DNA from 2 places in the Neisseria sp. P0014.S002 genome. Region 2 is predicted to be linked to the other one. Evidence: predicted binding sites of a transcription regulator. Region 2 holds the regulator's gene; the other holds the start of a gene.
The links. The regulator FNR, encoded in region 2, switches genes on or off when oxygen is low (the NO sensors DNR and NnrR bind a similar motif). The targets are predictions, from matches to a motif close to TTGATNNNNATCAA.

Region 1: pflB (formate C-acetyltransferase) is a predicted target of FNR. The motif match lies at 2,349-2,362, and genes of this name have one in related genera.

Annotation. Positions count from the first base shown of each region.
Region 1 covers NZ_JBQCVO010000006.1:82,902-98,888, reverse strand. Annotated here, with positions in the region: gene ACTHSX_RS07485 (ATP phosphoribosyltransferase regulatory subunit) at 1-831, shown strand, start outside; gene ACTHSX_RS07480 (adenylosuccinate synthase) at 875-2,173, shown strand; gene pflB (formate C-acetyltransferase) at 2,477-4,762, shown strand; gene pflA (pyruvate formate lyase 1-activating protein) at 4,902-5,708, shown strand; gene ACTHSX_RS07465 (proline--tRNA ligase) at 5,775-7,487, opposite strand; gene fghA (S-formylglutathione hydrolase) at 7,985-8,833, shown strand; gene recA (recombinase RecA) at 8,930-9,976, opposite strand; gene aroA (3-phosphoshikimate 1-carboxyvinyltransferase) at 10,124-11,416, opposite strand; gene cysG (siroheme synthase CysG) at 11,717-13,114, shown strand; gene ACTHSX_RS07440 (CoA pyrophosphatase) at 13,168-13,773, opposite strand; gene ACTHSX_RS07435 (tetratricopeptide repeat protein) at 13,949-15,811, shown strand; gene lolB (lipoprotein insertase outer membrane protein LolB) at 15,868-15,987, shown strand, end outside.
Region 2 covers NZ_JBQCVO010000003.1:65,423-81,409, forward strand. Annotated here, with positions in the region: gene ACTHSX_RS04735 (DUF4149 domain-containing protein) at 1-224, shown strand, start outside; gene ACTHSX_RS04740 (OmpA family protein) at 360-1,121, opposite strand; gene ACTHSX_RS04745 (CysB family HTH-type transcriptional regulator) at 1,564-2,514, shown strand; gene fnr (fumarate/nitrate reduction transcriptional regulator Fnr) at 2,601-3,335, opposite strand; gene hemN (oxygen-independent coproporphyrinogen III oxidase) at 3,497-4,918, shown strand; gene ACTHSX_RS04760 (hypothetical protein) at 5,050-5,382, shown strand; gene ACTHSX_RS04765 (DUF1289 domain-containing protein) at 5,683-5,928, shown strand; gene ACTHSX_RS04770 (TraB/GumN family protein) at 5,967-6,953, shown strand; gene argF (ornithine carbamoyltransferase) at 7,053-8,048, opposite strand; gene ACTHSX_RS04780 (methylated-DNA--[protein]-cysteine S-methyltransferase) at 8,189-8,944, opposite strand; gene ACTHSX_RS04785 (VOC family protein) at 8,951-9,298, opposite strand; gene dapE (succinyl-diaminopimelate desuccinylase) at 9,395-10,528, opposite strand; gene ACTHSX_RS04795 (glucose-6-phosphate 1-dehydrogenase family protein) at 10,629-11,249, opposite strand; gene ACTHSX_RS04800 (hemerythrin domain-containing protein) at 11,284-11,793, opposite strand; gene azu (azurin) at 11,879-12,457, opposite strand; gene ACTHSX_RS04810 (DciA family protein) at 12,748-13,170, opposite strand; gene secA (preprotein translocase subunit SecA) at 13,324-15,987, shown strand, end outside.

The sequences.
Region 1 (15,987 bases), on a different contig from region 2:
CATGCGCGGCCTGACGGATTGCTCAATATGCGCGAGCCTTTGCAGGCGGGTGCGGAAATGTATGGCTTGGAAGGCATTGAAGCGGATATTGAATTGATTGATTTGATGCTGAAAAGCATGAAGATTGCCGACATGGGCGAAGTTTTGCTTTCGTTGGGTCATATCGGCGTATTCCGTGCTTTGGCAAATGCCGCGCATTTGAATGAGCAGCAATCGGCAATCCTGCTTTCATCAATGCAGGACAAAGATGCCGAGGCTGTCAGCCAGTTGGTCAAAGAGTGGAAACTCGACGGTATGTGGGCAAAAGCTTTTTCACTGTTGCCCCGGCTGTACGGCGGTCGTGAAGTGCTGACTTTGGCTAGAGAGAAATTACCGGAATTGTCCGCAGTCAGTGCGGCCTTGGATGAATTGCAGGCAGTATGCGATGCGTTCCCAAATCAAAAAGTGCATATTGATTTGTCGGAATTGCGCGTTGACAATTACCATACCGGTTTGCTTTACGCGGCTTATGGTTCAAACCGTCATGATGCCGTGGCACGCGGCGGCCGTTATGATGGATTAGGCGGATACTTCGGACGCGCGCGTCCTGCGGCCGGATTCAGTTTTGATTTGCGCAGCTTTATCGGCCGCCTTCCTGCTATCGGACGGGAATCCGTGGTGGCTGTCGATGTAAAAGACGTGCCTGCGGCTCAAGAAGCGGTAGATGCTTTGCGCGAACAAGGACAATGTGTCGTTATCGATTACGGTATCGGCTATAACGGTTCGGAAGAGGTTACAGGCCGTCTGAAACAGGTAGACGGCATTTGGAAAGTAATCGCTTTGAACGATTGAGTTTTATTTTGAAATTTTGTATCTGAAATAAGGTTAGATGGCTATGGCTAAAAATGTTGTCGTAATCGGTGCCCAATGGGGTGATGAAGGCAAAGGTAAGATTGTTGACTGGCTGGCGGAAGAAACCAGCGGTGTTGTACGTTTCCAAGGCGGCCACAATGCCGGCCATACTTTGGTCGTCGGTGGCAAAAAAACCATTTTGCGCCTGATTCCAAGCGGCATTTTGCATGAGACTTTGGACTGTTTCATCGGCTCAGGCGTTGTCGTTTCTCCTGAAGCATTGTTGGGCGAAATCGACGAATTGAACGCTGCCGGTGTGAAAAACGTTGAAGGCCGTCTGAAAATTGCGCCGACCTGCCCATTGATTCTGCCTTACCACATTGCGCTCGACCAAGCACGCGAAGCTTCCCGCGGTAAAAGTAAAATTGGTACAACCGGTCGCGGCATCGGCCCAGCCTATGAAGATAAAGTTGCCCGTCGCGCGATTCGCGTGGTGGACTTGTTGCACCCTGAAAAACTGGTTGAAAAACTGGAAGCTGTTTTGGCTTATTACAATGTTCAGTTGCAACACCTGCACAATGCCGAGCCGGTAAAAGTTGAAGATGTAATGGCGGTCATTGAAAAAGTTGCGCCGCGCATTACGCCGATGATTACCGATGTTTCCCGTGTTTTGAACGAGAAAAACCGCAAAGGCGAAAGCCTGTTGTTTGAAGGTGCGCAAGGTACGTTGCTGGACATCGACTACGGCACTTATCCGTTTGTAACTTCCTCCAACTGCTTGGCAGGTGCTGCTTCTGCCGGTGCAGGCGTAGGTCCGCAAATGCTGGATTACGTTTTGGGTATCGTTAAAGCCTATACCACCCGCGTGGGTTCCGGTCCATTCCCGACTGAATTGTTTGACGAAGTGGGTGCAGGCTTGGCTGAGCGCGGCCATGAATTCGGTTCTGTAACCGGTCGTGCGCGTCGTTGTGGTTGGTTTGACGCGGCTGCTCTGAAACGCTCTATTCAAGTTAACGGCATTTCCGGTATGTGCATTACCAAGCTGGACGTGATGGACGGTATTGAGAACATCAATATCTGTGTAGGTTATGAATTGCCTGATGGCAGCAAAACCGATATTCTGCCTTGCGGCTCTGATGCGGTAGAAACCTGCAAACCGATTTACGAAACCATGCCGGGTTGGAGTGAGTCGACTTTCGGTGTGAAAGAATATGACAAGCTGCCTGAAAACGCTAAAGCTTATCTGAAACGTATTGAAGAAGTTTGTGGTGCGCCTGTGGCTATTGTTTCAACCGGTCCTGATCGTGAAGAAACCATCGTTTTGCATCATCCGTTTGCTTAATTGATTAAGTGAATAAAAGGCCGTCTGAATGTTTCAGACGGCCTTTTATATGAAATGCCATAAAAATTCAGCCCTGAAGGACATCTGTCTTCAGGGCTGAATTTTGTATTTTACGCCGTTTTTAAACGTGAGTGTTTGGAAACCGAGATGTAGTGTCAAGTAACAATTATTCTCATTGATGTAAGTCAAGAAAAGGCTAGTCTGTAATTTTATTTCAAGAAAACCCCTGTAAATGGAAGGGTATTAGTGCTATCCTTTCAGAAAATTTACGGTCTATATTTTCAATAAAATTAGGAGCTTGATATGTCAAATGATGTTCAGCAACGTCCTGCCGCTTGGGAAGGTTTTACCGGCGGTAACTGGGAAACCAACGTAGATGTTCGCGATTTTATTCAGAAAAACTACACGCCTTATGAAGGCGATGCTTCTTTCTTGGCACCTGCAACCGAAGCCACAACCAAACTGTGGGCAGACGTATTGGAAGGCATTAAAGTAGAAAACCGTACGCACGAGCCGTATAAAATCGACGCGCAAATCGTGTCCGGTATTACCAGCCACGCTCCAGGCTACATCAACAAAGATTTGGAAACCATCGTCGGCCTGCAAACAGACGAGCCTTTGAAACGTTCCATCATGCCGTTTGGCGGTTTGAAAATGGTGCAAGACGCGTGCAAAGTGTACAACGTTGAGTTGAACCCTGAAGTTAGCGAAATCTTCACCAAATACCGCAAAACCCATAACCAAGGCGTGTTTGACGTTTACACTCCCGACATCCGCCGTTGCCGTAAATCAGGTGTGATTACCGGTCTGCCGGATGCTTATGGCCGTGGCCGTATTATCGGTGACTACCGTCGTGTTGCATTGTACGGTATCGACTTCTTGATGAAAGACAAACTCAACCAGTTCAATTCACTGCAAGCCGATTTGGAAAACGGTGTGGACTTGGAAGAAGTGATCCGCCGCCGCGAAGAAATCAATGAGCAATACAAAGCATTGGGCCAAATGAAAGAAATGGCGGCTTCTTACGGTTACGATATTTCCGGCCCTGCAAAAAATGCACAAGAAGCCATCCAATGGACTTACTTTGCCTACCTCGCTGCCGTTAAATCCCAAAACGGTGCGGCGATGTCTTTCGGCCGTGTATCTTCATTCTTGGACATCTACATCGAACGCGACCTGAAAAATGGTGTGATTACCGAAACCCAAGCGCAAGAATTCATTGACCACTTGGTGATGAAACTGCGTATGGTTCGTTTCCTGCGTACTCCGGAGTACGATCAACTCTTCTCCGGCGACCCGATCTGGGCAACCGAATCTATCGGCGGTATGGGCTTGGACGGCCGTACCTTGGTAACACGCACCAACTTCCGCGTGTTGCACACCTTGTACAACATGGGTCCGTCTCCTGAGCCGAACATCACCGTATTGTGGTCTGAACAACTGCCACAAGGCTTTAAAGAGTACTGCGCCAAAGTATCCATCGACACTTCGTCTATCCAATACGAAAACGACGACTTGATGCGTCCTGATTTCAATAGCGATGATTATGCTATTGCCTGCTGCGTGAGCCCAATGATTGTCGGCAAACAAATGCAGTTCTTCGGCGCCCGTGCCAACTTGGCAAAAACCCTGCTGTACGCAATCAACGGCGGTGTGGATGAAAAATCTAAAGAACAAGTTGGTCCGAAAACCGAACCGATTATGGACGAAGTCTTGGACTACGACACTGTCTTTGCGCGCATGGACAAATTCATGGATTGGTTGGCAACCCAATACGTTACCGCGTTGAACATCATTCACTACATGCACGACAAATACAGCTACGAAGCTGCATTGATGGCATTGCATGACCGTGATGTGATCCGTACGATGGCTTGCGGTATTGCCGGTCTGTCTGTGGCTGCCGACTCTCTGTCTGCCATTAAATACGCCAAAGTGAAACCGATTCGCGACGAAAACGGCATTGCCGTTGACTTTGAAATCGAAGGCGAATACCCACAATTTGGTAACAACGACGACCGCGTTGACGAGATCGCCTGCGATTTGGTTGAACGCTTCATGAAAAAAGTGGCAACCCACAAAACTTACCGCAACGCCACTCCGACTCAGTCCGTACTGACCATTACTTCCAACGTTGTTTACGGTAAGAAAACCGGTAATACTCCAGACGGCCGCCGTGCAGGCGCTCCGTTTGGTCCGGGTGCAAACCCAATGCACGGCCGTGACGTCAACGGTGCAGTCGCTTCATTGACTTCCGTAGCCAAACTGCCATTTGAGTTTGCTAAAGACGGTATTTCTTATACCTTCTCCATTATTCCAGGCGCGTTGGGTAAAGATGAGCATTCTCGCGAACGCAACCTCGCCGGTCTGATGGACGGTTATTTCCACCATGAAGACGGTATTTTGGAAGGCGGTCAACACTTGAACGTCAACGTATTGAATCGCGAGACTTTGGAAGATGCGATGCACCATCCGGAGAAATATCCGCAGTTGACCATTCGTGTGTCCGGTTATGCGGTTCGCTTCAACTCGCTGACCCGCGAGCAACAGCTTGACGTGATTACCCGTACGTTCACAGAAACCATGTAATCCGGGTTGAGAAACAAACCAGAAGCTAAATTTGCATTTGGTTTGTTTTGAAACAAAGCTCCGAGGCCGTCTGAAATGTTCAGACGGCCTTCATTATCGTACAATCCATATAAGCAAAAACATTTTTGAGCCGAACACTATGTCCACGACTTTTGCCATTACCCCCGAGCCGGAACTGAAAGACCTTGGCCACCGTCACTATAACGGCAAAGGCATTATTCATTCGATTGAATCTTGCGGTGCTGTCGATGGTCCGGGCTTGCGCTACGTGCTCTTTTTGCAAGGTTGCCTGATGCGCTGCCTGTATTGCCATAATCGCGATACTTGGGATCTCCATACCGAGCAGGCGCAGGAATTGGATGTGGCAACTGTGATGAAGCAGGTCATGACCTATCGTCATTATCTGCGTGCGACAGGCGGAGGCGTAACAGCAACCGGCGGCGAGCCGTTATTGCAATATGAGTTTGTACGAGATTGGTTTACGGCCTGTCGGGAACACGATATCCATACTTGTCTCGACAGTAATGGCTATGCTTTGCACTATGATTCGATTTTGGATGATTTGCTCGATCATACCAATTTGGTCATGCTCGACTTAAAACAAATCGATCCTGAAATTCATAAAGTGCTTGTCGGTATTCCAAATACTAAAACGCTGAAATTCGCGCGCTATCTTGCCGAACGCAATCAGCCGACGCGGGTGCGTTATGTGGTTGTTCCCGGTTATACCGATGATGAGCGTTCAGCGCATTTATTGGGCGAGTTTATCGGTGATATGGAGAATGTCGAAATGGTTGAGCTTTTGCCGTATCACGAATTGGGCGCACACAAATGGGCTTTGTGCGGCGACGAATACAAATTAAAAGGCGTACATCCGCCACCTAAAGAAACCATTTTGAAAATCAAAGAAATATTAGAGAGCTACGGAAAAAACATTATTTATTAAAATAGAAAAAGGCCGTCTGAAACGAAATAATCAGTTTCAGACGGCCTTTTCATGATTGAAAAAGACTTAAGCGTTCAATGCGGCCAAAACCTTGGCGACAACTTCTGATACTGCAACGGCTTGAGCCTGATTGTCACGGCGCTCGGCATATTCGACATTGCCTTCTTTTAAGGCGCGATCGCCGATTACGATGCGGTGAGGAATACCCAACAGCTCGGAGTCATTCAGCAATACGCCCGCACGTTCGTCGCGGTCATCCAACAATACATCCGCACCGGCAGCCAAAAGCTCGGCATAGATTTTGTCAGCGGCTTCACGTACGGATTCAGATTTTTTGTAGTTCATCGGTACAATCACGACTTCAAACGGCGCCATTGCTTTGGTCCAAACAATGCCTTTTTCGTCGTTGTTTTGCTCGATGGCGGCGGCAACAACGCGGGTAATACCGATACCGTAGCAGCCCATTTCCATGATTTGGGATTTGCCGTTATTGTCCAAGAAGCTGACATTCATGGCTTGGGTATATTTGTCGCGCAATTGGAATACATGGCCGACTTCAATACCGTGCGCCAGTTTCAGACGGCCTTGTTCGTCGGGGCTGATGTCGCCTTCGATGACATTGCGCAGATCGACAAATTCAGGCTCGGCAGCATCGCGGCCGAAGTTGAAGCCGGTATAGTGGTAGTCGTCTTCGTTCGCGCCAATCACCCAGTCTGCGCCTTTTTCGGTGGCGAAATCGGCATAGACTTTACCTTTGAAGTTTACAGGGCCGAGAGAGCCGCCGTTTGCGCCGAACTGTTCAACAATTGCGGCAGGGCTTGCCATGGTCAGTGGCGATTTCACGCCGGCCAGTTTTTCTGCCTTGATGTCGTTAAATTCATGGTCGCCACGCAACAGCAGCAGGACGAGTTCGCCTTCGTTTTCGCCTTCAACCACGATGGATTTGAGGGTTTGTTCAACCGGAATATTGAGGAATTCAACCAAAGACTCAATGGTTTTGACGTTTGGCGTATGTACTTTGGTCAACTCGGCCTGAGCAGCGGCGCGTTCGCCTTTAAGCGGCAAAGTCGGTGCCAACTCAATATTGGCGGCGTAATCGGAAGTGTCACTATACGCAATAACGTCTTCGCCGCTTTCAGCCAATACTTGGAATTCGTGAGAGCCGGTACCGCCGATGCTGCCGGTATCCGCAGCAACAGGACGGAATTCCAAACCCAAACGGGTGAAGATACGGCAGTAAGCGTCGTACATGTCTTGATAGGTCATCTGAAGCGAGGCATAGTCGGCATGGAAGGAATAAGCGTCTTTCATGACAAACTCGCGCGCGCGCATCACGCCAAAGCGCGGACGTACTTCATCGCGGAATTTGGTTTGGATGTGGTAAAAGTTTTTTGGCAGTTGTTTGTAGCTGTTGACTTCTTTGCGCACGATGTCGGCAATCACTTCTTCACAAGTCGGACCCATACAGAAATCGCGGTCATGACGGTCTTTCAGGCGCAGCAGTTCTTTACCGTAAAACTCCCAGCGGCCGGATTCTTGCCACAGTTCGGCAGGTTGTACCACCGGCATCAGCAGCTCCACGCTACCCGCGCGGGCCATTTCTTCACGCACGATATTTTCAACTTTGCGCAATACGCGCAGACCCATCGGCATCCAAGTATAAAGACCGGATGCGTTGGCTTTGATCAAGCCGGCACGAATCATCAGCTTGTGGCTGGCAAGTGTGGCTTCGGCAGGGGCTTCTTTAAGGGTAGAAATGAAGAACTGGGAGGCTTTCATGGCGTATTTTTCTTTCTTAAAAATAAGTGCGTATTGTAACGCAAAATGTGTGGCCGCGCGTCTTTTGAATGGCATCTGATGAAATCGGCCGTTGTTTCACAGCGCTTTTGATTCGGGGCGATTTTTAGGGATGTCAACCCTAATTTATGCACAAAGCCGCATAACCTTGTTTTACCTATAAATTTTCACTGTATGATTATAGTAAAATCTTATAAATATAACTATTTGATTTTATTGTGTTTTATTTGATTAAATTTTAGTCAATTTAAGACTTGGTTTGTTCCTAAAGAAAATTTTACGATTACCCAAAGCTTATCAACAGATTTATCCACAGAGATTGTGTATAGATTTTAAATGCCGTCGGCGTAATGATTTCGCATGATTGGTAAGTCTTGTTTAAAGCAGATTTGGTTGCCCTAATAAAGATGGAGCAACAACACGATGGACAGGTTTTGCGCTAACATTCTGCTTATTGCTGTTTCCTTACAAGGAATAAAATGAAAAATTCAGAATTGCATTTGCTGGAACGCAGAAAGATGTTTAACGGGCATCAGGAACGCTACCACCACTTTTCTCAAACCTGCCAGACGGATATGGTATTTGATGTCTATCTGCCGCCACAAATCTTAAAAGGTTATCCCGCGCCTGTTTTATATTTTCTTTCCGGCTTAAATAGTGATGGTTCTGAATTGGTTCGGCAAAGCGGAATTCAACGTTTTGCGGCGCAATGGAATATTATCGTGGTTTTTCCGGATACCTCGCCACGCGGTCAGCATGTTGCCGACAGTGAGGAACATTATCTTGGACAGGGTGCCGGATTTTATGTTAACGCAACTGAAGCACCTTGGGCGCAGCATTATCAAATGGAAAGCTATATTAGCCAAGAATTGCCTGATTTGATTGAGCATAATTTCCCGGTAACGAAAGAGCGCAGCATTACAGGTTTCAGCATGGGTGGGCATGGCGCGCTGCAGTTGGCTTTGAAGCATCCCAGCCGATATGCTGCAGTTTCTGCCTTTGCGCCTTTATGTCATCCTATCGATACGGAAGGCGGCAGGCAGGCGTTTTCAGCTTATTTGGGTCAAAACGTAGAAACATGGAAATGCTATGACAGTACAGAGCTGCTTCAGGCGGCCTCGCATAAATTGCCTGTTTTGATTGATGTCGGCAGTGAAGATGCTTTGTATCCTGAAGTCCTGCAACCGGAAGCATTTGTCCGCTCAGCGCGTGAAAAAGGTTTCAATATCCAATATAAAGTACGTCCGGGCTATGGGCATGACTATTTCTTTATTGCCAGCTTTATCGATTCGCATATTGAGTTTCACGCTCAGGCATTAGGTCTTTAAGCAGCATTGAATAAAAGGCCGTCTGAAATCCGATTAATGGTCGGATTTCAGACGGCCTTTATTTGGTCTTTTTTTAACCTTTAATTTCAAACAGACTTATTCCTCAGGACGTTCTCCGTCGGTATCGTCCAATTTGCCTTCGGTAATATCGACATTGATACCGACTGCCGCACGGATTTTGGCATCGATTTCGTTGGCGATATCAGGATTTTCTTTCAGCCAAACGCGTACATTGTCTTTACCTTGGCCGATTTTTGCGCCGTTGTAGCTGTACCATGCACCGGATTTCTCAACGATGTCATGTTTGACGCCCAAGTCGATCAATTCGCCTTCCCAGCTGATGCCTTCGCCGTAAAGAATATCGAATTCGGCTTGACGGAACGGAGGCGCAACTTTGTTTTTGATGACTTTGACTTTGGTTTCGTTACCAATAACGTCATCGCCTTTTTTAATCTGACCGGTACGGCGGATGTCGAGGCGGACGGAGGCGTAGAATTTGAGCGCGTTACCGCCGGTTGTGGTTTCAGGGCTGCCGAACATCACGCCGATTTTCATACGGATTTGGTTGATGAAAACAACCAATGTATTGGTGCGTTTGATGTGGCCGGTCAGTTTGCGCAGGGCTTGGCTCATCAGGCGGGCTTGCAGGCCGACATGGCTGTCGCCCATTTCGCCTTCGATCTCGGCTTTAGGCACAAGTGCGGCTACGGAGTCGACAACGACCATATCGATACCGCCTGAGCGTACCAATGTATCGCAGATTTCCAATGCCTGCTCGCCGGTATCCGGTTGGGAGAGATAGAGTTCTTCGACTTTTACGCCGAGTTTGCGGGCGTAAATCGGGTCAAAAGCATGCTCGGCATCGATGAATGCGCAGATGCCGCCATTTTTTTGGCATTGGGCAATGGCTTCGAGACAGAGTGTGGTTTTACCGGAGGATTCCGGGCCGAAAATTTCAACCACGCGGCCGCGAGGCAGACCGCCAACGCCGAGTGCCAAGTCCACGCCGAGGGAGCCGGTGGAAATAACATCAAGGTTTTCTTCCTGTTGGCTGCCGTCCATTTTCATGATGGAGCCTTTGCCGAAGTTTTTTTCGATTTGGGCAAGGGCGGCGGCTAAGGCTTTGCTTTTTTCGTCTGACATGTTTTCTCTCCGAAAGGAAATATGAATAGCTAAGAATTTATTTAGCTATTATCGCATAAATTAAGAAAAAGTATAGTTTTATTTTTATTTTTCAGACGGTCTGTGTTTTTTGTATGCAACAGGCCATCTGAAATATTGAATAATCAATCAGTTGGTCAATGATGCAAAAACTTGGAAATAGTTGGGGAAAGTTTTATGCGTACATTTCGGGTCGTTGATGATGACGGGGATGCCCAAGAGCGAAGCCAGCGAGAAACACATGGCCATGCGGTGGTCGTCATAAGTATCGATGACGGCATCAGGGGTAAGTGTTTCGGGCGGCGTAATATGAATAGCTTCGGCTTCTTCAACGACTTCTGCACCCAGTTTGCGCAGTTCGGTTGTCATGGCGGCGATACGGTCGGTTTCTTTGACGCGCCATGAGCCGATATTACGCAGGGTGCAGGGCTGTTTGGTGGCCAGTGCGACGATGGCCAAGGTCATGGCCGCGTCTGGAATATGGTTGGCATCCAAATCAAAAGCCTGAATCTTGCGCTCGGCAGGGCGGGAAATTTCAACAAAATTTTCTCCCCAAATCACATCTGCACCGATTTTCTCCAATTCACGCGCAAAGGCAACGTCGCCTTGAATGCTGTGTGCGCTGATGCCAGTCACGCGGATGGGTGTACCTGCAATCAGGCCTGCACCCAAGAAATAAGACGCGCTGGAGGCATCGCCTTCTACATATAAATTTTCGGGCGCATGATATTTGGCACCGACCGGGATTTTAAATACACGGTAGTCTTCATTGATGATGTCCACACCAAACTGCGCCATCAGTTTGAGCGTGATATCGATATAAGGTTTGGAAATCAACTCGCCTACCATGTGAATTTCAAATGCTTGTCCGGTCAAGGGCAAAGCCATCAGCAGGGCCGTCAGGAATTGGCTGGACACATTGCCTTTAATCGGAATAACGCGCTCGCCGTTATCTTGGCGTTTGCCGATCTGAAGCGGAGGGTAGTTTTCATTGCCTAGATATTGTACGTCCGCGCCAGCAATGCGCAACGCGTCCACCAAATCGCCGATGGGGCGTTCGTGCATACGCGGTACGCCATGCAGATGATAGTCGCCACCCAAAACGGCAAGCGCGGCAGTCAAAGGGCGGAATGCCGTACCAGCGTTGCCTAAAAACAAATCGGCGGTTTGGTTGGGAAAGCGGCCGCCGGTGCCATGAACTTTCAGACGGCCTTCAGGTAAAGATTCAATTGGTACGCCGAGTTTGTCGAGTGCTTCAAGCATCCGATCGGTATCGTCGGATTTGAGCAAAGAATGGATTTCGCAAACGTTATCGGAGAGTGCGGCCAAGAGCAGCGTGCGGTTGCTGATGCTTTTGGAACCGGGTAGGGCTACGGTGGAAGGCTTGAGTGTAGAAGCGGGCAGGCGGATGAATTCGGTCATGGCTGGACTAAGCTCGTTTGAATTGTAAATTAGACCGATATTATACGCAGGCAAAGGCCGTCTGAAAAATGAAGAGGACGCAATTTATTTGTGAAAAAATGAATTTTTATATTGTTACACTATTTTCCAATCGCTTATTTTGAAATTTTCTGCTCCTGTTTTGTGTTTGCCGCTATAACTTATTTTGTTGTGGCAGGTATATAACCAAACACCATAAGAAAATCAGAAACCATTCTTTCCTATTTTTTCAGACGGCCTTTAATATCGGCGGACAATCATTGATAAAGCAAGAGCACGACCATGAGCCATTATCCTTTGTTTGCCGATTTGAGAAACCGTCCTGTTTTACTGGCAGGCGCTGGCAAGGTTGCCGAGCGCAAGGCGGAAAGTCTGTTGTCTGCCGGAGCGCGCGTGCGTGTTGTTGCGGAAACTTTGAATCTGCAGTTTCAGCAATGGGCGGCTGAAGGGAAAATAGTTTGGCTGGGCGGCTTGTTTGAAGAAGCCATGCTGGACGAGGTGTATTTCGTTATTGCGGCGACGGATGATGATGGGTTTAACCGCCGTGTTTTTGAAGCGGCGGAGCGACGGGCAAAATTATGCAATACGGTAGATACGGCGGATTTGTGTTCGTTTATCGTGCCTGCCGTAGTGGATAGAGGGCCGTTGAAGATAGCCATATCCAGTGGTGGTACTGCGCCTGTATTGGCGCGTAAATGGCGGCAGATTATTGAAACATTGATTCCGCTGCATACGGGCACGATGGCGCGTATTGCCGGAAAATGGCGAGAAAAGGTTAAACAGACTATTCATCATGTCGAACGCCGCCGTTATTTTTGGGAAAAGTTGTTCGACAGCCGTTTCAGTGTTTTCGCGGCTCAAAACAATATCGAAGCGGCAGAGCGTGAATTGATAACGCAGTTGAATCGGGAAACGCCGTTTGGCGGCGAAGTGGTTTTGGTGGGCGCAGGGCCGGGCGATCCGGGCTTGCTGACCATACATGCTTTGCAGGCGATACAGGCTGCGGATACGGTGTTTTACGATGCTTTGGTGTCGGATGAGATTTTGGCGATAGTGCGCAAAGATGCGGTGAAAATCAGCGTGGGCAAACGCGCCGGTGCGCACCATGTCCAGCAGGAAGAAACCAATCGTCTATTGGTTGAACACGCTCAAAAAGGCGAGCGCGTGGTGAGGTTGAAAGGTGGCGATCCTTTTGTGTTCGGGCGTGGCGGTGAGGAAGTGCAAACCCTGCATCAGGCCGGAATCGCTTACCGCATTGTGCCGGGCATTACTGCTGCACTTGGAGCTATTGCTTATGCCGGTATTCCGTTAACCCATCGCGATTGCGCCCAAAGTGCTTTATTTGTAACCGGCCACAGCAAACACGAGGGCAATCAGCCTGATTGGCAGACTTTGGCTTTAAGCCGTCAAACGCTGGTAATCTATATGGGTACGCTTAAAGCGGCTGAGATTGCGGAAAAGCTGATGGCTTATGGCAGGCAGCCTTCTACACCTGTTGCCGTGATTTCCAATGGAACTTTACCGCATCAAACCGTGCGGACAGGCCGTCTGAAAGATTTGGGCTTGTTGGCTGCCGAGGCAGAACGTCCGGCTTTAATGGTAATTGGCGAAGTGGTTGCCCTGCGCGATGAGATGAAATGGTTTGGAGAATTTGTCGAATGCTATGAAGAAGCTGCATAAAGAGGATTGATCAAACAAGGCCGTCTGAATATTGGTTTTCAGACGGCCTTGCCTTATTTAAAAGCTTGGCAATATTGCTGATAACGATCTGCCAGTCCATATAGGATGATTGCTGTCAGCCCCCAGATGTCGTAGTGCCGAAAAGGTAGGGCGGGGAGGGCGAGGGTTTGATTGTTGTGATGAAGATGACGGTATGAGTAGTTTTGCGGGTTTAAGGCGAAATCCAAAGGCAGATAAAAAATTTCAGCTACTTCATCGGGATTTGCTTTTGGGTTGATGGGCTGGGTGCAAATTGCCGGAACAGGCGTAACACAGTAGCCAGAAGGCGTGTCATAAAAGGGTAGTGGCGCAAAAGTCTGCCATGCGGCAATCGGAATGGCGGTTTCTTCATAAGTTTCTCTTAACGCTGTTGCCGTTAGACTGTCGTCCTGAACATCTTTGCGTCCGCCGGCAAAGGCGATTTGTCCGGTGTGCTGCCTTAAGGTTTCGGCCCTTTTGGTCAGTAAAATCTGCCACGCTCCTTCATGCAAGACAATGCCGACCAAAACGGCTGCTTCTTTGACCGTTTGGGCGCTAACTAATTGATTGCGCTCTGCTTGCATACGGCTGCTGAAGTGTGAAGCTTGAGTTAGGAAGTGGATAAGGTGGTCAGTATTCATTTTTGGCGCTGATCGTTTTATGCAGATGAGGATTACACAAGGTTTACGGTTACCGTGTCAACAAAATAGGGTGCGTGTGTTACAGTTATGCCTGAATGATAAATAAAGCTTTGCGTCTGTTCTGCAAGTGCTTAGGCCGTCTGAAAATGCCGGCAGATTCTCAAAAAGGATAGTTATGTTGTTTTCCCCATCCCGTATTCGAGTAGCAGCTGCGGCTGTCATGATGTTGTTTGCTACACAAACTTTTGCCGCGCCCGGCGATTCAAATACAGTTTTTGAATCGGCTAAGATTATTAAAAAGAAAAGCCGTGCCGACCGTTTTTCTCCTGAAGAGCGCGAGCAGGAGCGGATACGTCTGTTGGGTATACAAAACCGCACCTCGCAGGTTTTTACTTTGTTAAATTCAGAACTAGCCCTGCAAAAGGGCGATGCGGCTTCTGCTTTGTTTACTTATATTTTGACTTTGCATCGCACCAAATCTCCCGAAGTGGCCGAACGGGCTTTGGAGATGGCGGTTTCTTTAAACGCCTTTGAACAGGCTGAAGCCATTTACCAAAAATGGCACGAAATCGAGCCGGAGCCTGGTGAAGCACAAAAGCGTATGACTTGGTTGCGCAATTTGCTGCTGGGCAAAGCCGATAAGAATTTGAGCGGATTGGATAAGGTGATTGCCGGCGGTAGTGAAGGCGAGCAAAAGCGCGTGTTCCTGCTTTTGGCACAAACCGCAGCACAACAGCCGAATCTGACCAGCGATGCAGTCAAACAGGTGCATAAAACAGCACTGAATTATAAAGACTTTCCAGAAGCAGCGATTGCAGATGCAATTTTTAGTGCAAAAGACGGTCAAAAGAAACACGCCATTGCGGCATTGCAGCGCTTGGCCAAGTTGGACAACGAAATTTTGCCGCCGACTTTTGTTACATTGAGACTGATGGCGCAACGGCATCCTGATATTTTGGACGGCTTCTTCAAAGAGACAGACACCAAAACCTTATCTCCGATTTGGCAGGAATTGGATATCGCCAATTTGATCGCCCATGGCCAAAATGATAAGGCATTCAAGCGCTTGCAGACTTTATTGGAAGAAAATCCCAACCCTGATTTGTATATTCAGGCTGCCTTATTGTCAGCCAGCAAGACGGAAAATATTTCTGCAGTAAACAGCTATCTGGAAAAGGCTTATAAAGCCGGTACGGAGGAGCAGCGCAGCCGTGCGGCGTTGATTGGTGCGGTGTCTTATAATGATGCCGAGGATTTTGCCAAAGCCAAACAATGGCTGGACAAGGTAACGGCTACGGCTTATACATTTGATAAAACCATTTTGGCCGCTTCTATCGAAACCAAACAGGGCAACCATAAAGAGGCTTGGGCTTTGGTGCAACGCGCACAAAAAATGCCCGAGCAAAGAGGACGTTATTTTGAAGCCAGTGATTTGCTGAATACGGCTTTGTTTGTATTGTCTAAAAATACCAATCTTCAAGAATCGTTGAACGCTTTGAATAGCTTGGTAAATTCCACCGAAAAATCCTTGAAAACCCAAGCCTCTCCCGAGCTGCTTGCCAATGTGTTGTATCAGCGTTCGATGGTGTACGAGAAGCTGAATCAGCCAGGCAAGGCGATTGCCGATTTGCGCCGTGTGGTAGAGCTGTATCCGGATAATCCGCACGGTTGGAATGCTTTGGGCTATACCCTACTGACAAGTGGCAAGGATTTGGACGAGGCTTTCAAAATGGTTCAGACGGCCTATCAGATGGAGCCGGAAAGCGCAGCAATTAATGATAGTGTAGGCTGGGCGTATTATCTTAAAGGCGATGCCCAAATGGCTTTGCCGTATATCCAATATGCCTATGAAAAAGAACCTGAAGCCGAAGTCGCCGCGCATTTGGGCGAAGTCCTATGGACGCTTGGCGACCAAGATAAGGCCAAAGAAATCTGGAATGACGGCTTGAAACGTGGAAGCAATCTCCGAGTATTAAAAGAGACAATGTCCAAATTCGGTATAACGCCCAGCAAACCGCATACTCAAAAACACAAATAAAACCAAAAGGCCGTCTGAAAAGTGTTTGATTTCAGACGGCCTATGAAGGAATATCCATGAATTTAAAACAATTATCATCGGTTGCAGCCTTATTGCTTTTGGCTGCCTGTGCGCAGCCAAACTTACCTCAGCAAAACAGTTGGCAAGCAGCAGAACAGGTGCAGGATTTTAGCGCA
Region 2 (15,987 bases):
TGGCCTCACTTTCTTGGTGGATCTTGGTACTTTGGCTACTCTTAGCCTGCAACCATCTTTTGGTTACGCCGGTTATCGAAGCACACAAGTACGGACTAGATAACTGGTTACTGTCCCTAGTAGGTGGAACATTCGGCGTTTGGCACGGCTTATCCAGTATCATCTTTTTGATTTGTACAATACTCGCCGCTGTTTGCGTATGGAAATGGCCCAAGTCAAACTAATCTGTCTTAATAAAAGGCCGTCTGAAAATAAGTCTTTCAGACGGCCTTTTATTTTGAATCATGAATTCCCCGACTCTTCAAATATAAACCATAAAAAAATGCCCTGCAATATGCAGGGCATTTTTCAAAAACCGATTAAGGTTTAGCGTAACCGTGAACGCCATTGTAAGGAGCTGGGATCCAACCTTCATCAGTAGCAGGCAATTCGCCTTGACCTTCGATAGTTTGACCTGGAGCAACTTGACGAGTAACCACGCTGCGGATTTTAACATCAACGCGGCGGTCAGGCTCGATACAAGCGATAAGAGCAGCACGTTTCTTAGCTTTAGAAACTTTTTTGCCCAGTTTAGCAACTTCAGCTTCACAAGTAGCAGTCATTTGAGCTTGAGATTCGCCCAGACCTACTGCAGAGATTTTGCTAGAAGCAACGCCATGACCTACCAAGTAGTTAGCAACTACGTTAGCACGACGCTCAGACAGAGCTTGGTTGTATTCTTCAGAACCCATGAAGTCAGTGTGACCTTCAACACGTACAGTTTGTACGCTGTCGTTGCTCAGGCGTTGAGCCAAAGCGTCCAGGTTTTCTTGAGCTTCAGGACGCAGGTTGTCTTTGTCGAAGCCGAACAGAGTTTTAGTAGACAGAGAAACAGTTTCATCAACATACTCAGGAGCTTGTTGTACAGGAGCAACTGCTTCACGATCACCACATTCAACACGGCCTTGGGTAGCTTTGTCGAAGTAGCTGTTTTTCCAGCATTCGCCGTAGTTGTTACGGACGATTTCTTGAGATTGGCTGCTTACGGTGTAACCGTGTTTGGTATGCGCTTCGCTGGCCATTGCGGTGCCAGAGGCAACCAAGGCAACGAACAATGCGCTTAATTTCAGCTGTTTGGTCATTTTATTCCCTCATCAAATTGTTATGCGGCGGACTAGGAAAGCAACCGCTGCAAAGTACCAATATACAGGCCGCAGTATCAAAACAGCGGCAAATCGGATATATCAGGTTGCACTATAAAGAAGCGCAAGGCAAACTGTCAATACTCGATGCCTTCAAACAATTATGAAGTGCCTGCTTCCTAGTAGTTAATCATGCCGAAAAATCAATCTTGTGTCATTAATTTAGGGCAAAATCAGCCAATTCACCCGCCCAAAGTTGTACAAAAACAACAAAACTTCATCCCCCTTTCATTCACAGATTTCCTGTTTTCATATCATTAAAAGATATTTTCATTAAAAACAACCATTTTCAAAACTCGGGGCAAAACTGGGCAAAATATGTTAAATTACATGCCGTTTGTCGCACAAAATCCACATTAACAACGTATCCGGTACTGCTACCATGAAACTGCAACAATTACGTTATGCCCTTGAGGTTTACCGACACAATCTGAATGTCTCCGAAGCCGCTGATGCGCTTTTCACATCCCAGCCCGGCATTTCCAAACAAATCCGCCTGCTTGAAGAAGAATTGGGTATCCAAATTTTTATCCGCAGCGGCAAACGTGTGGTTTCCGTTTCGCAACCGGGCAAAGCCGTATTAGAGATTTCGGAACGGATTTTGCGTGATGTACAAAACATTAAAAATATCGGCAGCGAGTTTACCGATCATGACAGCGGCTCCCTGACCATCGCGACAACGCATACCCAGGCGCGCTATGCTTTGCCCAAAATCGTTGCGGAATTTGTCAAAAACTACCCTAAAGTCAATTTGACCATCAAACAAGGTAGCCCTTCTGCCATTGCGCAAATGGTCAGCAGCGGCGAAGCTGATTTGGCAATTATTACTGAACGCATTGACGATCATCCTGAGTTGGGCAAACTGCCCTGCTATGAATGGAACCATGCCGTCATTGTTCCGCACGACCACCCTCTTTTGGACTGCCGCAATCCTTTAAGCCTTGAAGATTTAGCTTCTTTTCCGCTGGTCACTTACGAATTTGCTTTTAATTCCGGCAGCAGTATCGCGCGTACATTTAATAAAGCGCATATTGAGCAACCTGATGTTGCCTTATCGGCTGCCGATACGGATGTATTGAAGACGTATGTCCGCTTAGGCTTGGGCGTTGGTTTGATGGCTAAAATGGCGTACGATCCCGTTGTCGATCAAGATTTACAGCTGATTGATGCGGCACACTTATTTGAACCGTCGCCCACTTGGATAGCCTTACGCACTGATACCTACCTGCGTGGTTACGCGTATGACTTTATCCAGATGTTTGCACCGAAACTGACCAGAGAAGTGGTCGACCGCATTCTGTACACGCCGGTTGTTGAAGATTTTTCAATTTAATATCTGACTATCACTTTCGTAACTTAACAATTATTCTTTAATTCTTGTTAAAAAGGCCGTCTGAAATATTTCAGACGGCCTAAGATTCAGATAGCGTGCGAACAACCGGAAACCATTTTCTTCAAGGTTGTCGCATCTAAGATTTTGATGTGCTTGTGTTCAACCGAAATCAAGCCTTCATGATGGAATTTAGACAAGGTGCGGCTGACTGTTTCCAGCTTTAGCCCCAAATAGCTGCCGATTTCCTCACGTGACATCCTCAAGATAAAATCATTGGCGGCGAAGCCTCGTGAATAGAGGCGCTGAGACAAGTTTAGCAAGAATGCTGCCAATCGCTCTTCAGCGCGCATATTGCCCAAAAGCAGCATAACGCCCTGATCTCGAACAATTTCACGACTCATTAAGCGGAAAAAGTGAGAGCGGAGGCTGGGAATATCCTGACCGAGTTCTTCAATGTGTGTAAACGGAAGCTCGCATACCTCGCTGTCTTCCAAAGCCACAGCATCACAGCTGTGAATATGGGAACAAATCCCATCCATACCGATCAGCTCGCCCGACATAAAAAAGCCGGTTACCTGGTCTCGTCCATCTTGGCTGGCGACTGTTGTCTTAAAGAAGCCCGCACGGATGGCAAACAAAGAGGTAAACGGCTCGCCGGCACGGAACAGGTATTCACCTTTTTTCAGACGGCGGCTTTGACGAATAACCGCGTCCAATTGTGAAAATTCGTTAGGCATCAGTCCGACAGGCAAACACAGCTCGCGTAAAGAACATGTGGAACACAAGGTTTTCATTTGATGTGTTGCATTGTGTGTGGCCATAACGCACCCTTAATCTGCATAGTTCTATAAATCCCTGATTAAGCCGAATAACTATTGACCCAAGTCAAAGTCGGCATATCATTATCAGGCATTCTACCAAACTATCGAAATTTTGACTAAAATTTTCCCTAATTTCCCTACTTTATACTACAAGCCCAACCATGAAAATCATCCCCATCTCAAATAACACCAACACAAACAACGAATTACCGGAATTCGATCGTGAATTAATTGCCAGTTTGCCATCAAGCGGTCCCCGTTATACATCCTATCCGACTGCCGACCGCTTCCATGAAGGCTTTAAAGAAGCCGAATATATCCAAGCTTTAAGCCTGCGCAACATGGGCGCGCTCAACAAACCCCTTTCGCTCTACATCCACATTCCCTTCTGCAATACCATCTGCTACTACTGCGGCTGCAACAAAATCATTACCAAAGACAAAAGCCGTGCCGATGCCTATATCCAGTATCTGGAAAAAGAAATGGAATTGCTGGCACCGCATTTGGGTGGAAGACACCAGCTCGCGCAGCTGCACTTCGGTGGCGGCACGCCCACATTCCTGAGCGACGACCAACTCGAACGCGTCTTCGACATGATCCGTAAATACTTCCAGCTGATTCCCAACGGCGAATACTCCATCGAAATCGACCCGCGCAAAGTCAGCCGCGAAACCGTCCTCAAATTGGGCAAACTCGGTTTCAACCGCATGAGTGTCGGTATTCAAGACTTTGACCCTAAAGTGCAGGAAGCCGTCAACCGCATCCAAAGCTACGAAGAAACCAAAGAAGTGATTGATGCCGCGCGTGAAGCCGGATTTAAATCGGTCAGCGTCGATTTGATTTACGGCCTGCCGCACCAAAACACCGAAAGCATCAAGACTACCATCGATACAGTCTTGTCCCTTGATCCCGACCGTCTTGCCCTCTACCACTACGCCCACCTGCCGCATATCTTCAAACCACAACGCCGTATCGACACCAATGTCGTACCCGGCAGCGAAGAAAAACTCGATATGCTGCAATATTGCGTTCAAACCCTGACCGAGCGCGGCTATGTTTTCATCGGTATGGACCACTTTGCAAAACCTGACGACGAACTCTCCACCGCCCTCAAAGAAGGCTTCCTGCAACGCAACTTCCAAGGCTATTCAACCTATGCCGACTGCGATTTGGTAGCGATCGGCGTGTCCTCTATCGGCAAAATCGGCAGCACCTACTCCCAAAACGAGCGTGACATCGATGCCTATTACGCCGCACTCGATGCCGGACATCTACCGATTATGCGCGGCTACCAGCTCAATCAAGACGATATTCTGCGCCGCAACATCATTCAGGATTTAATGTGCCGTTTCTCACTTGATTATCAAATTTACGAAAGCGTGTTCGGTATTCCGTTTAGCCGCTATTTTGCAGCCGAACTGGAAGATATGAAGCAACTGGAAACCCTCGGCTTGGTTCGTCTCAAACCGCACAGCCTGACTGTTACGCCGAAGGGCCGTTTCCTGATCCGCAACATCGCCATGGTATTCGACTACCATCTGCGCCATAAAGAAACCAAAGCCAAATACTCGCAAACTGTGTAAACAGGAATGGAAAAGGTCGTCTGAAAATTTTCAGACGACCTTTGTTTTTATTTTCAATACTTTCGGGTAACATAAAACCATATTTCCCGCTTTATCAGGATTCAAAGTTAATTTGTATAGGCGCGCACCCTATGATTACCGAACAGCAAAACGATATCCTCAGCATCAATCAAGTGCAGCTTCTCCTTGCTGAAAAACGCACGGCACTTGCTATCATGCGTACGGGCATTGCCGTTTTCGCACTCCCTTTGTCTATTTTCAGTGCGCTGATTGCGACATCAAAATGGTACGAGGCCGTTGATGTTTGGCCTTTGCTCGCACTGGTCAGCCTGATGAACATCAGTTTGATTATTTTCTCGGTCTATCTGATTACCCGCTCACTCCGTAGAATGCATCAATACGACCGAATGATTGCCGATATCAAATACAACAATCAGTCTTTGCGTAAACTGATTAAGTCATAAAGTGCAAATAGTTGGAGCTGGGCATAAGGTCGTCTGAAAATCAAAATATAGAGGAACTCCAGATATGTATTAAAACATGATTCTGCCAAACATACCGTAATTGATCTTGGAGACCTTACCGTACACTTTGCTCCCCCATTTGAATCGATACGATACCATTGCAGTAATTGGGTTTAAAATGAACAACTCAATTGAATATTGGTAGGAATCCTACCGGATACACTTGTCGTGTTTAGACGAAAGCGAAAGCAGTCTGCAATTTTACTTTGTCCGGTCCCTTATCTCAAACGCTTTTAAAATATGGAACAACCCGATTTTTTCCCCATCCCCAGTCCCTGTATAGGTGTCTGCGAAGCCAATGCCAAAGGCTATTGCAAAGGCTGCCTGCGCAGCCGAGAAGAGCGCTTGTACTGGCTCCAGATGACCGACAGCCAAAAGCACCAAGTCATGCACCTTCTGTCCCTCAGAAAAGCCAAAATCCGCAACCGCAAAATGGAAAAATCCGAAACGGGCGAACATCCGGTTCAAAACCTGCTCGATTTCTAAATCGCTCTTGCCTACCGCACACCACAATAAGGAAAAACATGAAAAAACTGCTTGCCTGCCTGCTTGTGCCATTGACCGCCCTTGCCTTGGGTGCCTGCAAACCCGCCGCAACTTCACCCGAAAGCAAACCTGCCGAACTTAACTGGCAGCAGCCTAAACTGACCAGCAATGTTTGGAAAATCAGCAAAGAAGGCCAACCCGATTCCTACCTGCTCGGCACCATCCACATGGGACGAACCAATCAAACCTTGTCTTCCGATGCAGTCAAACTATTACAATCCACCGACCAACTGACGACAGAAGTTGACCCACTACCGGAGAGCAGTCCAGAAACGAAAAAAATGTATCAAAAATACTTCAAAGAAGTCATGAGTACCGAACCGCTCAGCCGCAAGCTTGGCAAAACAGATTTCCGTCTTTTACAAGAAATCTATTCGCAAAATGAAGAAAGCCAACCCATCGCCCAAATGGCCGACAAACTCCATCCGTGGGCAGCATTCATTTTTGCCGGCAGTACATTTCCCAAAGGGTATAGCTCAGAAACCGGTGCAGATATGTTGCTGACTAACGCGGCAGTCGGTATCAATAAACCGCGTGGTTCATTGGAAAGCTTAGACGATGTTACCGCGATCTTCAAAGCACAGCCTGAAGAAACCATGCTCAACTTTCTGAAAGCCAGTATTAAAACCAATAAAGAAGAAACCGAAGATGTCAAAAAACTCCATCAAGCCTATTCAGACGGCCGCTTTGAAGAACTCATCCCACTTTTGGAAGAAACCGAACAACGCACCCTCAAACTTGTTGATACCAAATACGCCAAAGCCATGTCCGATTGGCTGAAAAACGACCTCCTGATCCGCCGCAACTTGGCATGGCTGCCTGAAATCCGCAAGCAATCCGCCAAACAAAGCACCCTCTTTGCCGTCGGTATTGCCCATTTACCCAGCGAAAAAGGCTTAATCGAACTATTGCGTCAAGAAGGCTATCAAGTAACGCCCGAACCCAAAGTCCTGATTTGGCAATAAACCCCAATCAAACGACAAGGCCGTCTGAAAGTCTTTCTTTCAGACGGCCCTTATTTAATCTCTATTAAACAAAGCAGTAAGTAATGTTGAGCGTAACAATCAATCGCCCAATGCCGCCACCATCACCGCTTTAATCGTGTGCATCCGGTTTTCTGCCTGATCAAACACGATGCTGGCTTCGCTTTCAAAAACTTCTTCCGTTACTTCCACACCATTCAGGCCGAATGTCTCATAAATCCACTCGCCAACTTTAGTTTCGCGATTATGGAAAGCAGGCAGACAATGCATAAACTTGACTTGCGGATTTTCCGCCGCCGCCATCAGCTCAGGCGTAACGCGGTAATCTTTCAACAAATCAATACGTTCCTGCCAAGCTTCTTTAGGCTCGCCCATGCTGACCCACACATCGGTATGGATAAAATCTACGCCTTTTACGGCTTCCTGCACATTCTCCGTCAACAAAATCCGTCCGCCGGTCTCTTTGGCAACAGCCTGCACCGTCTCGATAATGTTTTCAGACGGCCACAAACTTTTCGGCGCACCGATACGCACGTCCATACCCAGTTTCGCAGCCAACACCAGCAACGAATTAGCCATGTTGTAACGCGCATCGCCTACATAGGCAAACGCAATTTGGTTCAAAGGTTTGTTGCTATGCTCGCGCATCGTCAGCGCATCGGCGAGCATTTGGGTCGGGTGGAACTCGTTGGTCAAACCATTGAACACAGGCACGCCTGCATACTTGGCCAGCTCTTCCACCACATCCTGTCCAAAACCACGATATTCGATACCGTCAAACATCCGCCCTAAAACACGCGCCGTATCCTTAATGCTTTCCTTATGCCCGATTTGACTGGCAGAAGGCTCCAGATAAGTTACCCCTGCCCCTTGGTCGCGTGCGGCCACTTCAAACGCGCAACGGGTGCGGGTTGATGTTTTCTCGAAAATCAGGGCAATGTTTTTCCCCTGCATCCGCTGCACCTCGCACCCTGCTTTTTTAGCGGCTTTCAATTCGGCGGCAAGGTCGAGATAGGTGGTAATTTCTTCCGGCGTAAAATCCAAAAGTTTTAGAAAATGGCGGTTTTTCAGGCTCATGTCTTATTTCTCTTTTTCTAGCGTGGGCATTGCCCAACATTTTTCTCCATGCAGATTTTTCTGGGCTTCCCCGACCTTCTGCTACTCAATTTTTCAACGTGCGAAGCCTGCAAGCACGGCCCCTTATCCTCTATCAAAACTCAAAACAAGGCCGTCTGAACCTCGCCTCGTTCCAAGGCAAGCAACGATTGTTTGCGGTTCAAACCGCCTGCGTAGCCGGTCAGCTTGCCGTCGCTACCGATAACGCGGTGGCAGGGAATCAAGATAGACACCTTATTCTGTCCGTTTGCAGCGGCAACGGCGCGAATGGCTTTAGGATTACCCAACTGCTGCGCCTGCTCCTTGTAGCTGCGCGTTTCGCCGTAAGGAATAGTCAGCAGCGCATTCCACACCTGCTGCTGAAAAGCTGTACCTATCGTTTCCAAAGGTGTCGCAAAAACTTTCAGACGGCCTTGAAAGTATAAATCCAATTCTTGGCATAAAAGTTGCGTTTGCTCATTTTCTTGGAAAATAAACTGCCCGCGCAAAGCTTTTTGGACAGCCATGATTTCTTGTTCCATATGTTTCTGCCCGACAAATTCCAGCAGACACAAACCCTTGCTGCCGAACACCGCCAACATCTCGCCCAACGGCGTGGCAACCGCGGCGGTAGTCAGTTCGTGCGGGCTATCCGGATAACGCGTTTCCAACAGTCGGACAGCTCGGCGGATATGGACATATTCTTCAGGCGTACAACCGATACAATCAATAAAATCCTGCTCAAGCTGCTTGGCTTCGTGTTCCGTCAACCGCTCGTGCAGTAGGGCTTCGAGGTCGGTAGAAAAGTCGGTTTCCAACTGCTCTCGGATTTCATTCCACTTTGATGGAAGCGCATTTAAAGAAGGCAGAGTAATCATCTGCATTTACTCCCGATAATCAACAAACCCCAAACGATTACCCGACGGATCAAAAAATTCTACAGCCCATCCGGTACGAATACGGAAAGGTTCACTTAGAAAACGGATATTTCTACCCTGTAACGCCGCATACTTCGCCCGCACATCATCCACTTCAATCCACACGGCAGGCGTCATATTGGGAAATTTTTTCCGCTCTTTAAGAATGATGGCAGCTTCTTCTTCGCCCACCCGAAAAGCAACCATACCGCTTTCGGAAAAGTCGAATTTAACGGGCAAATCCAGTACATCTTGATAAAAACGGCAACTAGTAGCCAGATCATCTGCAGGAAAGAAAAAATTATCGTACTTCAATTTTTCTCCTTATCAACTAATTGTTATCGCAGTATTACTTAAGAAAAATATACACCATTTTATCAGGCTAATATCCTACTTTTTCAGACGGCCTTTTCACTTCAACAGGCGTTTCAACATACCTTCATACACTGCCGACAGCTTCGGAATATCTTCCAAACGTACGTTTTCGTTGATTTGGTGGATGGTCGCGTTGGATGGGCCTAACTCGATGAGTTCTTTGGCAATGGCTTTGATGAAGCGTCCGTCCGAAGTACCGCCGGTGGTGGACAATTCAGCCTCAACACCACAAATCTCGGCAATGGCTTCGCGCGCCACATCGGTCAGTTTTCCGGCCTGAGTCAGGAAAGGTTGGCCTGAGCAAGACCATTGCAAATCGTATTGCACGCCGTGTTTGTCCAAAATGGCGTGGACGCGTTGTTTCAGCCCTTCTTCGGTGGACTCGGTAGAGAAACGGAAATTGAATTTGACGTTCAGCTCGCCCGGAATAACGTTGGTCGCGCCTGTGCCGCCGTTGATATTGGAAATTTGGAAACTGGTCGGGGGAAAGTATTCGTTGCCCTCGTCCCAGACTTCTTGTGTCAGCTCTAACAAGGCCGGGGCAAAAGTATGCACGGGATTGATTGCCAAATGCGGATAGGCAATATGGCCTTGCTTGCCTTTGACGGTCAGGTTGCCCGACAGCGAGCCGCGGCGGCCGTTTTTCAACATATCGCCCAATTTATCCACGGCAGTCGGTTCGCCGACGATACAGTAATCAATCAACTCTCCGCGCGCTTTCAACACATCGACAACTTTAGTCGTGCCGTCCAGCGCATCGCCCTCTTCGTCCGAAGTAATCAGGAGCGCAATGCTGCCCTGATGATCGGGATTTTCGGCAACGAAACGCTCGCAGGCGGTAACAAAACAGGCAATGCTGGTTTTCATATCCGCCGCGCCGCGACCATACAGACGGCCTTCACGCTCGGTCGGTTCAAACGGATGCGAATCCCATTTTTCAACAGGGCCTGTCGGCACGACGTCGGTATGTCCGGCAAAGCAGAACACCGGAGCCTGCGTACCGCGGCGGAACCAAACATTTTTGGTGTCACCAAAATGAAGCTCTTCTACGGCAAAACCGATTTTTTGCAGGCGTTCGGCCAGCAGTTGTTGGCAGTTTTGGTCATCCGGCGTAACGGATGGGCGGGAAATCAGCTCTTTGGCAAGCTCTAGGGATTGAGTTTCGGTCATATTTGTTCACTTTGAGAAACAGGCCGTCTGAAACGTTCTGAATGTGATTTTCAGACGGCCTTGAGTTTATTATGGGCAATTTGTCTTTCTACGTCCTGAGTTATTTTCCATGACAAGCTTCATAAAGCGGCAGTAATTCTTCCACTGTTTCCACTATCCATTTCACGACATCCTGCTTGCCTAAATCATCGCGTTCGATGTGTTTCCCGATGCAGAAAAAATCTTTGTCGTCTCGAAGCTTTCTATCGCCGTCGCTTTGTTGGGCAACGGTACGATAATCGTCATATTCGCTTTCCGCACCGTGCCACATATCGAATGAGGCGTATTTTTCAGTATCAAAATTATCCAGCCAGCGGTTGTAATCAGGCAGCGCAATGGGGGAAACATCGGCTTTATAGCAATGCCAGTCCAAGCTGACGCTCAAACGGCGGCGATTCAACAAAATCGACAAAATCGCTGCAGAATTTTTATATTGTTCGTATTTGAAATACGCAAAGAAATGAGCGCGTACCTGCCAGCCGTTACACCAGCGTTCGATATGCGGCGGCGCAAACGGCGCACCCAATTCGGCGGCAACCTGCTGGATCAGCTGCTGCCATACCTGCCAGTTTTCTTTATAGTCTGCCTTGATTTGCGGAATGCTTTCAGGCTGGTATTTTTTAAGCTGGGAAAACTGGAAAAAAGGGATATTGAACAAATCGCAACTTTTTGGGGTCAGCATAGTGTATTCCTTGAGACGATTGTTTCAGACGGCCTTATTTGCGGCGGCGTGCGGCCATAATTTCGCCGATTTCGGTCAGTTTTTCTTTTGGGATAAAGGTTTTGCCCATATCAAACAAAGGCTCTTCAATTGCTAGATGAACATCATATCCTGCGACAAAACGTTTGAATGCTTCGGCATCAGGGATATAGGCGTTGTCCGCTTCAAGCTTGGCAAATTCAGCCGCTACGCCGTCCCAGTTGCCATGCAGGCTGACATGTTGGCGCAACAGCTCGTCAACGCTTTCTTGTGCTTGCGGCGCATATTGCAACAAAAGCGGAAAGAAGTTTTCTTCTTCATCTTCATGGTGCAACGGCGCGGCAACGTTGAAATACTGGGCAATTTGGCGGATGGTTTGCAAAACAACCTGATTGCAGCCATTTTCGGCAATATAGTCCGACAACATGGCAACCTGATTGCAGAAACGGCGCACTTTGCCGTGGCAGGCGTACAGCATTTCAATGGGTTCGGCAAAAGTAACGCTTTTGGTTTCAAACGGATTCATAGGATTTATTCTTAAATTAATGTTTCCAGATTATAACAAAACAGCCTGCGCAAGGCAGGCTGTCTGTTTTCGAGCTTTAGGCGGATTAGTCAACCAAAGTAACTTTACCGTTCATCAAAGCGCCGTGACCTGGGAAGGTACAAGCAAATTTATATTCGCCGCCGGCCAATTTAGCAGGATCCAGAGTCAGGGAAGCTTCTTCGCCACCACCGATCAGTTTGGTGTGGGCAACAACGCGTGCATCATCAGGTTTAACGTAGTCAGTGTCAGCAGCACCGGCACCGTCTTTGAAAATACCGTCCATGTCTTCAGCTTTACCGATGACGATGTTGTGACCCATGCTGGTTTTAGGTTGGGTACCGGTGTGTTTCAGGGTGATGGTGAATTCTTTACAAGCTTTGCTTACTTGGATTTCTTTAGTGTTGAACTGCATAGCGTCGTTGGCCTCAACAGTAGTCGCGCAGTTGCCGGCAGCAGGAGCGGCGGCAGCGTCGGTCGGAGCGGCTTCAGAAGCAGGGGCTGCATCAGCAGGTGCAGTAGTTTCTGCAGGGGCAGCTTCGGAAGCGGCAGAAGCAGCAGGGGCTTCAGCAGGTTTTGCAGCTTCTTGAGAGCATGCAGCCAAGCCGATAACGGCAGCGGAAATCAGAGCCAGATAAGCTTTCATTGATGTATCTCCTAATGATGAGAGTCTTGTTAAGTTCTATTAACAGCACTACACGAATATATTAATAAAAGCAAACGCCAAACTAAAATTTATCCGCATAGCGTGATGTGAAATTCAGGCGTTATTTTGCTACAAACTTCACACGAAATCAAAGTTTCAAGCCAAGTTTACATCAGTTTACCTAAAAGAAAACGGATACTTTTTAGGTCGTATTTCTTTAGTATTAGATGCTATCAGCCGAACGATATAAGTTTTAACATTTATTAACTGTAATCTCATCCGACATAATTTTACCGGCTATGCTTGCGTACCAATTCTGCCAATGCCGCCGCCAATTCGGGATGTTTGTCTTCCAATTTGGCTGCCGCCTCATCGAAACTGTCTAAAGCTGCCTCGCTCAATCGCAAACTATTGGTTTTCAGCTGAACCGGAGGCTTGGGGACTACCCTGACCACCACTTCCCTTACTCCTGCATGTAATGTTTGCAACTTGGACAACATGGCAGGCAGGATCATTTTCAAACGCGAAGCAGCCATATTATTGGCGGCAAGCAAGACCAATCTTCCGTCTTCTACGCAGGCCGTCTGAAAATGCGGATGCAGGTTGGCCGGCAAAACCGTTTTGATTTTTGCATCCAATTTCCGCCATTGTTGCGATTGTTGCAACAAGCCCGCCAATAAATGATCGCGCTTGCCTAATTGTGTTAAATCCATAGTTTCAGACGGCCTCTCAGTAAATTAACCAAACAATTACAATTGAAATACAGCAAAACCGCCTTTATTTCAAACAGCATTACCGCGTTATACAAGCGCTTGTGTTAAAATCCCAATTTCGCCCACTATTATATCAAGGCGCAGGAATTATTCATGCTGACAAACATTGCTAAGAAAATCTTCGGCAGCCGCAACGACCGCCTGCTGAAACAATATCGTAAATCCGTTGCCAAAATCAACGCGCTTGAGAAACAAATGCAGGCATTGAGCGATGCAGAACTGCAAGCTAAAACAGCCGAATTCAAACAACGTCTCGCCGACGGACAAAGCTTGGACGACATTTTGGTCGAAGCCTTTGCCGTCTGCCGCGAAGCATCGAGCCGTGTATTGGGCATGCGCCACTTCGATGTACAACTGATCGGCGGTATGGTCCTGCACAATGGCAAAATCGCCGAAATGCGTACCGGTGAAGGTAAAACTCTAGTGGCCACCCTTGCCGTTTACCTGAATGCATTGTCAGGGAAAGGCGTACACGTCGTTACCGTCAACGACTACCTCGCCTCCCGTGACGCGGGCATTATGGAGCCGTTGTACAATTTCTTAGGCTTGAGCGTCGGCGTGATCGTCGCCGATTTGCAACCTTTTGAACGCCAAACTGCTTACGGTGCCGACATCACTTATGGTACAAACAACGAATTCGGTTTCGACTACCTGCGCGACAATATGGTGACCGACCAATACGACAAAGTTCAGCGCGAATTGAACTTTGCCGTTGTCGACGAAGTGGACTCTATTCTGATTGACGAAGCGCGTACGCCGCTGATTATTTCCGGCCAGGCGGATGACAACATCCAGCTCTACCGCGTGATGAACGCTGTTCCTGCCCACCTTATCCGCCAAGAAACCGAAGAAGGCGAAGGTGATTACTGGGTAGATGAAAAAGCACACCAAGTTATCCTGAGCGAAGCCGGTCACGAACACGCCGAACAAATCCTGACCCAAATGGGCTTATTGCAGGAAAACGATTCGCTCTACTCTGCCGCCAATATTTCCCTGATGCACCACCTCATGGCTGCATTGCGCGCGCACACCCTGTTCCACAAAGACCAACATTACGTCATTCAAGACGGCGAAATCGTGATTGTGGACGAATTCACAGGCCGTCTTATGGCCGGCCGCCGCTGGTCAGAAGGCTTGCACCAAGCCGTTGAAGCCAAAGAAGGTGTAGAAATCAAACGCGAAAACCAAACGCTCGCGTCCATTACCTTCCAAAACTACTTCCGCCTGTACAGCAAACTGTCCGGCATGACCGGTACGGCCGACACCGAAGCCTTCGAGTTCCAAAGCATTTACAACCTCGAAACCGTCATCATCCCGACCAACCGTCCTGTACAACGTAAAGACTTCAACGACCAAATCTTCCGTTCAGCCGAAGAAAAATTTGAAGCCGTCGTCAAAGACATCGCCGAATGCCACAAAAACGGTCAACCGGTTTTGGTCGGTACAACCAGCATCGAAAACTCCGAACTGGTTTCCCGCTTATTACACGAAGCAGGTCTGCCGCATAACGTTCTGAACGCCAAAGAACACGAGCGCGAGGCATTAATTGTCGCTCAAGCCGGTAAAGTCGGCGCGATTACCGTTGCCACCAACATGGCAGGCCGCGGTACCGACATTGTCTTGGGCGGCAACCTCAAACATCAAATCGAAGCCATCCATGCCGATGAAACCTTGAGCGAACAGCAAAAACAAGCGCAAATTTCCGCCCTTGAAAGCGGTTGGCAAGCCGAACACGACCAAGTTGTCGCCGCTGGCGGTTTGCACATTATCGGTACAGAACGCCATGAAAGCCGCCGTATCGACAACCAGTTGCGCGGTCGCGCGGGCCGTCAGGGCGACCCCGGCTCCAGCCGTTTCTATCTGTCGTTTGAAGACCCATTGTTGCGCCTGTTTGCACTCGACCGTGCCGCCGCCATCCTCAACCGCCTGGCACCTGAACGCGGCGTCGCCATCGAACACGGCCTTCTGACCCGTCAAATCGAAGGCGCACAACGTAAAGTCGAAGGCCGCAACTTCGATATGCGCAAACAAGTTTTGGAATACGATGACGTAGCCAACGACCAACGTAAAGTGATTTACCATCAACGCAACGAAATCCTGACCAGCAAAGACGTCAGCGATTTGACCCGCGAAATCCGTGCCGACGTTATCAGCGACTTGGTTGATTACCACATCCCGCCTGACAGCATGGAAGAGCAATGGGACATTCCGGCACTGGAGCACCAACTTGCCGCCGATTTCCGCCTGCATGTCGATATTAAAGGCTGGCTGAAAGAAGACAGCACTTTGGACAACCAAGACATTAAAGAACGCCTCATCAAGCGCATCGAAGACGAGTATGCCGAAAAAGTTGAATTGGTCGGCAAACAGGCTATGTCAGACTTCGAACGCAATGTTATGCTGCAAGTTATCGACAACCAATGGCGCGAACACCTCGCCGCCATGGACTACTTGCGCCAAGGTATCCATCTGCGCAGCTATGCTCAGAAAAATCCGAAACAGGAATACAAACGCGAAGCTTTCGCCATGTTTGAAAACCTGTGGCGCGGCATCAAACAAAACATTGCCGCTTTGCTGACCGCCGTTCAAATCGAGCGCAACAGCGAATACGACCACACTGCCGCACAAAGCGTCAGCGATGTTCAAACCGTCCACTCCGATGCGCCTGATATGGAAGAATTGCTCGGTCAATCGCAAACCGATTTGGTTACCGAAGCATTCGACCCAGACGGCACAGACTTCAGCCCCGAAGCGCTT